2 regions of the Exiguobacterium sp. s5 genome follow, and region 2 is predicted to be linked to the other one. Evidence: riboswitches for the same ligand, from Rfam matches in the RefSeq annotation. Region 2 holds a riboswitch; the other holds the start of a gene.
The links. Region 2 has a riboswitch for S-adenosylmethionine ahead of KNP60_RS11470 (aminotransferase class I/II-fold pyridoxal phosphate-dependent enzyme). Riboswitches for the same ligand answer to the same signal wherever they lie in the genome.
Positions count from the first base shown of each region.

Region 1 (4,931 bases), on a different contig from region 2:
CGAGCGTTTGCTTCAGGCGTGAACGGTTGATTCGGAATGTGCTACATTTATAGAAGAGGTGATGAACATGGTGACACTATATGGCTATCCGCCATGCAGTACGTGTAAAAAAGCAGAAAAGTGGTTGAAAGAGAACGGCATCGACTATACATACGTCCATATCGTCGAAGCGACACCGTCAAAAGACGAGTTGGCTGAGCTATGGAAACAGTCGGGTCTGCCGCTTAAAAAATTCTTCAATACGAGCGGACAGGTATATCGAAACGAAGGCATCAAAGATCAGTTGCCAAATCTATCAGAAGACGAACAAATCGAGCTTTTAGCGAGTAATGGTATGCTTTTGAAGCGCCCGATCGTGACAGATGGTCAAAAATCAACTGTCGGATTTTCAGAAAAGTCGTTTACAGACGTTTGGGGCGAAGTGCTATAATACTCGTGTGAGTCTAATTCATTTGAGGGGGAAGTTAAGATGAGCAAAGTACCAGCCAATCTACGTTATTCAAAAGAGCACGAATGGGTTGAAGTGAACGGAAGCGTGGCCCGCATCGGGATCACAGATTTCGCACAAAGCGAACTAGGGGATATCGTCTTTGTCGAACTTCCTGAAGTCGGCGGCACGATTTTACTCGATGAGCCGTTCGGTTCGGTCGAGTCGGTCAAAACCGTTTCAGAATTGTACGCTCCAATCTCTGGAAAAATCACAGCGGTGAACGAATCACTCGCCGATTCACCAGAACTCGTCAACGAGGCACCGTTCGAAGGCGCTTGGATGATCGAAGTCGAGTTGAACGACGCGTCAGACGTCGACAAACTCATGTCAGCCGAAGAATACGAAGCGATGATTCAAGGCTAAACAAAACCCGGTTTCTCTTCACGAGAAGCCGGGCTTTTTTTGTTCATTCGAAATCGAGGCGGTAATGATCAGGCTGGATGAGCGACGTCCGGTTGAACAGGCGGTAGAAGATAATTCCGAGCGTTATCGGGATGAGTCCGAACAAGACGATGACGAGCATGACGTTCCAAAGCGCGAAACCGCCGGGCATGAGGTGCAAGGCGTTGATCGGTCCGATGAGACCAGACACACCGAAACCGGCACTGATTGGTGTACCTTCGATCCGAAGGATGCCTGCGAGCGCTCCGAGGATGGCCGCATTGGCGAGTACCGGCAACATCATGATCGGACGACGGACGAAGTTCGCCATTTGAATCTTCGGTGACCCGAGGAAGTGGGCGATCGACGTTCCCGTCGCGTTCATCTGCCAGCCGGCGATGGCGAGACCGAAACCGGCGGCGACGACCCCTAAGTTGGCGGCCCCGGCCGCGACACCAGACAGACTGATCGCTGTGGCGATGCCGACCGTCGAAATCGGCGAGACGATGATGAGCGAGAACGCCATGGCGATCAACATGCCCATCACGATGGGCTGCAGTTCCGTCATCGTCATAATGATCGTCCCGACGTATGTCGTGATTTGTGAGATGTAAGTGAGCAGGAACGCCCCGATCCCTCCGGCGACGACGATGACCGTCATCGGTAAGACGAGTACCGTGTATGTCTTCAAGCGTGGCGACAACTGCATGACGAGGAACGTCGCGAGAGCGGCCGTCACACCGGCCGTGATGACGTCACCGATTCCGGCCATGAGGAACGCGCCTTCCTCGATGCGGATGGCGCCGCTCCCGACCTGGGTCGCGATGCCGATTGTGCCGGCCTCGAGTGCCGAGCGTCCGAACTGCATGGCGACAGCGACACCGATGATGACCGGTAAGAGACGCATCGCGATTGTCGTCGCATCTAAGATGAACTGCAAGGACGGAACATAAGGTAAGATGGCTTTCGTTAATTCACCGAGCAAGGCGCTCGGGATGAGGGCGATGAGGATGGCAAGACTGAGGCCGTTCAAGACGTTCATCAAAAACTGTTTTCCGGTAAGCTTCTCTTCCGTCATTGGGGATTCACCTGTCCTTTTCTACTGGTATGCTGTTATGTACAAAAGCAATAAAGTTAATGACCATACTATGCCTCTTTCTAGCGAGCGTCAATACAAAATGTTGAAATGTTCAGAATTTTCCATTTGAGCACAACTTTTGAACCGACCGGTCCGGATTCATATACTTAGAGGAGAGGTGAGAACAATGATGACAGACGGATTCTTATATATATACGCCCCGATGTGCGGTACATGCGCCGTGGCCGAGCGGATGCTCTCGGTCGTCGAGGCCGTCGACCCCGAACTCCAGATTGAAAAGCGTGATGCCAACTTTATCCCGAACGAGCTCGAGGCGTATCAGGTCATGAGCGTCCCGGCGCTATTGAAGCTGGAGAATGGCCAAGTTCGCGATCGTTTGTACGCGTTTCAAAACGTCCAGCACGTCCTATCTTTCGTCAAATGAGATAGGATGATTAGAATAATCTGAAAATTTTAAATAATCAGTTGACACAGAAAGTTCACGAATGATATATTCATTACAACATCTTACTTGAACACAACATAGGACGAGATTTTCCCGTCAGCAAGACGTTTTCGAACAACCGTTGCATGAGCTTACGCGATTTCAGGTGGACCTTCCCTTCGATTGTCCCCCAAAAAAATCAAGCGTCGGGGCACCGGTCGCGTAATTGCATGGTCCGTTCGAAGATCGAGTGATGGTCGGGTAAAAATCCCCCATATAAGGATGAATGCTCTGATCGGGCAAAAGAGGTTCATCTATGGGTTGTCCTTCAGTGACTCAAGGTGCTACGTTCTGTGTCATCCTCGGATGGCACCTTTTTTTATTTTTTTGCATAAAATAGTTTGACATGAAAATAATATGTCGCTATGATAAGGCTAATCAAATACGCAACCACTCTTATCAAGAGAGGCTGAGGGACTGGCCCTATGACGCCCAGCAACCGCGGAGCAATCCGAAATGGTGCTAATTCCAGCAAGGTGTAAACCTTGGAAGATGAGAGCAATCGTTGTCCGTACCGATAAAGTACGCACGTTTGCTCAAACGTGCGTACTTTTTTTGTTGTCAGGAGGGAAATGGATTGATTCAACTACGCAATGTGGCCAAATGGTTCGATACGAAAAACGGTCGGGTCCAGGCGGTCGATGATGTGTCGCTTACCATCGAAAGCGGCGAAATTTTTGGAATAATCGGATATTCAGGGGCGGGGAAGTCGACGCTCATCCGCTTGCTCAACCGACTCGAGGCACCGTCTAGCGGTGAAATCGTGGTCGCCGGCAGCGAGCTGACGAAGCTCACGCCGAAGGAACTACGCGGGGTACGTAAAAACGTCTCGATGGTGTTCCAACACTTCAACCTATTATGGTCACGCACGGTCGCTGAGAACATCAGCTTCCCGCTCGAGCTCATCGGGGTACCGGCCAGCGAACGCAAACGCCGCGTCCAAGAACTTGTCGAACTCGTCGGCTTAGGCGGACGGGAAGACAGCTATCCGTCGCAACTATCGGGCGGTCAAAAGCAGCGAGTCGGGATAGCCCGTGCGCTCGCTACGAATCCAGAAGTGCTCCTCTGCGATGAAGCGACGAGCGCACTCGACCCGAAGACGACCGATTCGATTCTCGAACTGCTCGTCAGCATCAATAAAAAGCTCGGATTGACGATCGTCCTCATCACCCATGAGATGCACGTCATCCAAAAGATTTGCCACCGCGTCGCCGTCATGGAGGCCGGGAAGGTCGTCGAGACCGGACAAGTCGCCGAGGTGTTCCAACATCCGGAACAGCCGATCACGAAAGAGTTCGTCAAACAGATCGGCGCGGTCGAAGACATGTCGCTCACGTTCGAGCACTTGAAAGCGCGTTATCCGAGCGGTCAAATCGTCAAGCTCAAATTCTTGAACGAGACGGCCGAGCAACCAATTCTGTCAGAAGTGTTGAAGCAACATGATATCGGCTTCAACATCATCGGCGGAAACGTGACGCAGTCACAAGTCGGTGCCCTCGGGACATTATTCATCCAATTGATCGGAGAGCCGGCTGAAGTCGAGCGGGCCATCGCCTCAATCCGGTCGCAGGCAGTGGAAGTGGAGGTAGAAAGCGATGTTTCCTAATGTAGATTGGCAAGTCATGCTCGAGCAGACGTGGGAGACGCTCTATATGACGCTCGTCGCCGGAGCCGCGACTTTCGTCATCGGTCTCGCCCTCGGGATGCTCTTATACGTCACGAACGAACCGCTCATGATGAAAAACCGTCCGATTTACACGGTTATCAGCGCAATCGTCAACGTGTTCCGGTCGATCCCGTTCATCATTTTGATCATCTTGCTCATCCCGTTCACGTTACTCGTCGTTGGGACGATGCTCGGATCGACGGCAGCGTTGCCGGCGCTCATCATCGGTGCGGCTCCGTTCTATGCGCGGATGGTCGAGCTCGCCCTGCGTGAAGTCGACCGCGGCGTCATCGAGGCGGCTGAATCGATGGGTGCGACAAAATGGCAGATCGTCTATAAAGTGTTGTTCCCAGAAGCATTGCCGGCCATCGTGTCAGGCATCACGGTCACGATCGTCGCGATCGTCGGTTATACGGCGATGGCAGGGGTCGTTGGGGGCGGGGGACTCGGGAACTTGGCGTTCCTCGAAGGGTTCCAGCGCTCACAGAGTGACGTCACGTTCGTCGCGACCGTCTTAATCTTGGTTATCGTCTTCGTCATCCAGTTCATCGGCGATCGACTCGTATCAGTAATTGACAAGCGTTCCGCTTGATCTAAATAGAAAATTTGGAGGGGTTTTATAATGAAATCATGGAAAACAGTACTCGGATTGACAGCAGCTTCAGCACTCACGATTCTCGCAGCTTGCGGCGGAGATTCAGAATCAGGTTCGGGCGATGACAAGACGCTCGTCGTCGGTGCGTCAAACGTCCCGCACGCTGAGATTTTAGAGCACATTCAAGACGACTACGAAGAGAAGGGCTATACGCTC
Region 1 is NZ_JACSLK010000001.1:751,517-756,447, forward strand. It holds gene KNP60_RS03915 (hypothetical protein) at 1-22, shown strand, start outside; gene KNP60_RS03920 (arsenate reductase family protein) at 68-430, shown strand; gene gcvH (glycine cleavage system protein GcvH) at 470-853, shown strand; gene KNP60_RS03930 (PTS sugar transporter subunit IIC) at 897-1,949, opposite strand; gene KNP60_RS03935 (thioredoxin family protein) at 2,137-2,394, shown strand; SAM riboswitch class I at 2,848-2,953, shown strand; gene KNP60_RS03940 (methionine ABC transporter ATP-binding protein) at 3,032-4,060, shown strand; gene KNP60_RS03945 (methionine ABC transporter permease) at 4,050-4,712, shown strand; gene KNP60_RS03950 (MetQ/NlpA family ABC transporter substrate-binding protein) at 4,743-4,931, shown strand, end outside.
Region 1: linked by a shared signal. The riboswitch ahead of KNP60_RS03940 (methionine ABC transporter ATP-binding protein) and the one ahead of KNP60_RS11470 (aminotransferase class I/II-fold pyridoxal phosphate-dependent enzyme) in region 2 are both predicted to bind S-adenosylmethionine.

Region 2 (4,931 bases):
AGAAGCCCATCGAGATGAAGACACCGGCAAAGATGAACACGAGGAACACCTTGTCATTGTAGAACACGCGCAGGACATCCCGGTTCGATGGCGTGTCGACATCGGTCGTCTCTGGGAGTGACTCCCGGATGAAGCGACCGAGGACGAGTGCGTACAAGACGAAGACGAGAGCGGCCGAGTAGAAGATATACTGCCGGTCGATAAAGAGGACGGCACTCCCGAGGAGCGGGCCGAATGCAGCCCCGATATTGTGCCCCATCCGCAACAGACCGAACGCCTCATTCATCTGTTCGGGCTCGGTCACATCGGCTACCATCGCGCTTGCGGCCGGGTGGAACAATGAGTTCGTCAAACCGAGCATGGCGTTCAAGAAAAGGAGCGGCCAAAACGTTTCGGCGAAGGCGAAACCGACTAGGGCGAGGGCGTCGCCAAGAATGGCAGCCATCATGATTGGTTTGCGGCCATACAGGTCTGCGAGCCGTCCACCGACGACCGATCCGATGAGCGCCATGATTGGTCCGGTCGCCATGATGACCCCGACCTGGATATAACTGTCGAGCTTGTCGCTATAGTAGAGGACGAGGAACGGTGCGATCATGAACATCATGACACCGGTGATCGTCTCTCCGAGGAAGCGGATCCAAATGTTACGGTCGAGCTGTTTGAGTGATTGAATCATTAAGGTCACCTGCTTTAGTTGATAGAATAAGAAAAGGGACGCAGCATGCACAAAGGCATACGCGTCCCTACGATCTTAGGCATGCCTCGGAAGGCAGGCGACATCACGGATTCAAATCACGGAGAGGCGCCTGCCGGTCAATATGAACTTGGACGTGCGAGCGTTGAATGACTGACATCGGTACCTCTCCTTTCTGCATTGGACTGTCTTCTCTTCAAGATTATGATATTTCCGTGAAATGTGTCAACATAAATCGTCAATGTGTCATAATAATTCGTTCAAATTCTTTCGGCTGAGCCGGTAGTCGATCAACCGAGAGAACACGACTTGAATCATCGCCGTGACCGGGACACTGATGAACATCCCGACGAGACCGAACAGGCTACCCCCGATGATGATCGACGTGATGACCCAAAACGGGGTGATGCCGACGCTGTCGCCGAGAATCTTCGGGCCGAGCCAGAGTCCGTCGAATTGTTGCAACAAGAAGATGAACAAGAGGACGATGAGCGCCGTGAACGGGTCATAGAAATAGGTGATGATGAACGCCGGAATCATCCCGAGCAGCGGACCGACGTACGGGATAAAATTCAAGACGCCGACGATGACGCCGAGTAGAAGCGCGTAAGGTGCCCCGATGATCAACAGACCGGCGACGGCCAACACCCCGATGATGAGGCAGTCGATCGACTTCCCGATGATATAGCGTTTGAAGATGTAATCCATCTCTTGAAAGATGTCGATCGTCGTCTTAGCCGACGCGACCGGGAACATCGCATACAACAGCCGCTTGAACATGCGGGCAAAAACCTCTTTGTCTTTCAACAGATAGATTGAGATGACGATCCCAATCAAGAAATTGATGAGCGTCATCGTGAAGCTCGACACGTAGCTGACCGACGACAAGACGGCGGTCTCGACCCAGCCCGAGTAACGTTCCTCGAAGCGGCTGAAATCGATGGCTTGGGCAATCGTCGCGTTGTACTCTTTCAAGTACGTGTTCAACTGGGCGAGGAACCCGTCAATCTGTCGGATGTAGAACGGGAGCTCTTCGATGAGTGAGGCCACACTCGAGTAGATGCGCGGGAACAATGTCACAGCGGAGATGACAAGAATCCCGATGAAGACGATGTAAAGGATCAGCAAACCTTGATAGCGTTTTAATTGAAACCGTTCTTCTATATAGGACAGGACGGTATTCAGGAGCAGCGCGATGGCAATTCCCATGATAATCGGCGTCAGCAACTGGAACGTGTAGTGCAACACACTAGAAATCGTGTCCGGTTCACTGATGACTTTCCATAGGACGAGCAGAATCAATCCGATCACGCTCAACTTCCAAATCAATTGACGATTTAATTCCAAAGGTCCATCCCCTCATCTTTTAAATTTTGTAGAATAGTGTTCACTTTGTACTATGACCTTTTTTTTATCGGGATTCAATAGGCCACACCCATTTTCGAAAAAGGATTGACAAGATTGGTAACGTTTGGTTAACTAAGTGACATATTACAAAAAGACAAATCGCATATAAAAACACTTTCTATCAAGAGAAGCGGAGGGACTGGCCCGATGATGCTTCAGCAACAGATTGTTCCAATACTGTGCTAATTCCAGCAAGGTGACCTTGAGAGATGGAAAGGTGGTTGTTTGAATACGTCCGTATCTCGACACCCCTTTCCGCGGAAAGGGGTGTTTTTTGCATAGGAGGACTATTCATGACAGACAGACGCTCACACTTACTTAAAACTTTACCACCCCAACACTTTGTCGGACTCGCCGATGAAGTCGCAGCACTTGAACAGGCCGGTCGCGATATCATCCGACTCGGTCAAGGGACGCCGGATTTGCCGACGCCTGAGCCGATCTGTGACGCGCTTCAGACGGCGCTCCTTGATGCCTCGACCCATCAATACGGTCCGTTCCGCGGTCAGGCCCGCCTGAAGCAAGCAGTGGCGACGTTCTATTTGAATGAGTATGGAGTCGAACTTGATCCCGAGACAGAAGTAGCGATTCTCATCGGCTCAAAATCTGGTCTCATCACGTTGCCGCAATGTGTGCTCGAACCTGGCGACGGGATTTTGCTACCGAATCCCGGCTATCCTGATTACATCTCGGGGGCACGACTCGCCGGTGCCGTCGTCCGTGACCTCGTCCTCCGGGAAGAGAACGGCTTCTTGCCGGACTATGAGACGCTCGATACGCAAGATGCAAGACTCATGTATTTGAACTACCCGAGCAATCCGACGGGAGCCGTCGCCTCACCCGCTTTCTTTGACGATACCGTCCGTTTCGCCCGGGAGCGGGACTTGATGGTCGTCCACGATTTCGCATACGGCAGCATCGGATTCGATGGCCATGTCCCGCCTAGCTTTCTGCAGGCGGAAGGGGCGAAAGAAGTCGGCATCGAGGTATATACGATGTCGAAAGCGTTCAACATGTCCGGTTGGCGCGTCGCCTTCGCCGTCGGGAACGCGGACATCATCGAGGCGATCAACACGTATCAGGACCACGTCCACGTCAGCGTGTTCTCGGCCATCCAGGCGGCGGCTGTCGCTGCGCTCGAGGCGCCCCGTACCATTCGCGATGACTTGGCACGACTGTACGAGGCACGGCGTGATCGCCTGATCGACGGGTTGAACCGGGCCGGCTGGGCCGTCGAACCGCCGGAAGGCTCGTTCTTCGTCTGGGCGAAAGTGCCTGAGGGTGATGCCAAGTCGTTCTCGCGGAAACTGCTGCATGAAGCCGGTGTCGCCGTCACCCCGGGCTATTTCTTCGGTTCGGAAGGGAACGGATACGTCCGCTTCGGTCTCGTCTCACCGGAACCGAAGATTGACGAGGCCGTCGAACGAATCGAGCGGTTGTTTGCCGCCTATGAGGAGGTGCGCGCATGATTCGTCAGGCCGTCCTTGAATATGACCACGCCGATGACGCGCTCGACCGTCTTGATGACTTAGTCGACGGCCGACGTGCCCACGTCCTGCACGGTCAGAACGGGTATGACGTCGTCCGAGCCATCTTTCCGGCCATCGCGGACTATCCGGCAACAAGGTTCAGCGGGGAGTGCACGGACTCGGAAGTCAAACGGCTCAAACCGTTGGACGCCGACGTGTTAATCGCCGTCGGAGGCGGCAAGCTCGTCGATACGGCCAAACTCGTCGCCTATCAACGGAACGTCCCGCTCATCGTCGTCCCAACGCTCGCCTCGAACTGTGCGGCGTTCACACCGCTCAGCGTCGTCTATCAGGAGGACGGGAGCTACGACCGCTACGACATGTTCCGCGTCGTCATCGAACGGGTCATCGTTGACTCACGGGTCATCTCGCGCTCACCATATGAATACTTTCGGGCCGGTGTCATCGACACGGTCGCGAAGTTTTACGAGGCCCGTTATTTGAGTGGTGACAGCTCAGCTGACGCCGGCGTCAACACCGGACTCGTCTTGGCCGAGCAGTGCGGGCGTCTCGTCGAACTTGAATTGAGCGAGCACGCTTTTGAGTCGTATAGTGACGACGTCCGCTTCGCGGTCGATCACGTGCTCGCCATTGGAGGTGCCGTCGGAGGATTTGGTGACGCCGGGACACGCGTCGCCGTGGGCCATGCGGTCCATAATGCACTCAGCCGCTTCGAGTCGACCCACTCTTTCTTGCATGGAGACAAGGTCGGCTTCGGCCTAATCGTCCAGGAGCGGTTGCGTCGCTCGGCCGATGCTCCGTATTTGGAGGCCTGGTTGAAACGGTTCGGTGCACCGACGACGCTCGAGGCGCTCGGGGTCGGGTCGGGCGACATCCCGGTACTGGTCGACTCCGTCATGACGGAAACCGAACTGCAACAGTTGCCGGAACCACTCGATAAAGACTTTTTGAAAATAATTTTTGAAAATTTACAATTTTCTATTTACAATTAAAAGAATTAAAAGTAAGATGATAACAACTTAATAGACCGATTGCTTATCAAGAGTGGTGGAGGGACTGGCCCTGTGAAACCCGGCAACCAGATCGTAATGATCATGGTGCTAATTCCAACAGACGATATCGTCTGGGAGATGAGCGTGTCCGACTTTGACTTGTCGTGCCCGCCACTCTGAATGAGTAGCGGGCTTTCATTTTGGAGGAGGAAAACAAATGAACATCAAACAGAAAACAGTACTTGCAGGAACATCATTACTCGCCGCCATCGCGCTCTCGGCATGCGGACAATCGGACGCGAGCGAGGCGCTCAGCACGGAGTCGCTCACGATCGGCGTCACGGG
Region 2 is NZ_JACSLK010000005.1:113,978-118,908, reverse strand. It holds gene KNP60_RS11480 (MDR family MFS transporter) at 1-679, opposite strand, end outside; gene KNP60_RS11475 (AI-2E family transporter) at 944-2,044, opposite strand; SAM riboswitch class I at 2,220-2,320, shown strand; gene KNP60_RS11470 (aminotransferase class I/II-fold pyridoxal phosphate-dependent enzyme) at 2,398-3,573, shown strand; gene KNP60_RS11465 (iron-containing alcohol dehydrogenase family protein) at 3,570-4,586, shown strand; SAM riboswitch class I at 4,627-4,731, shown strand; gene KNP60_RS11460 (MetQ/NlpA family ABC transporter substrate-binding protein) at 4,804-4,931, shown strand, end outside.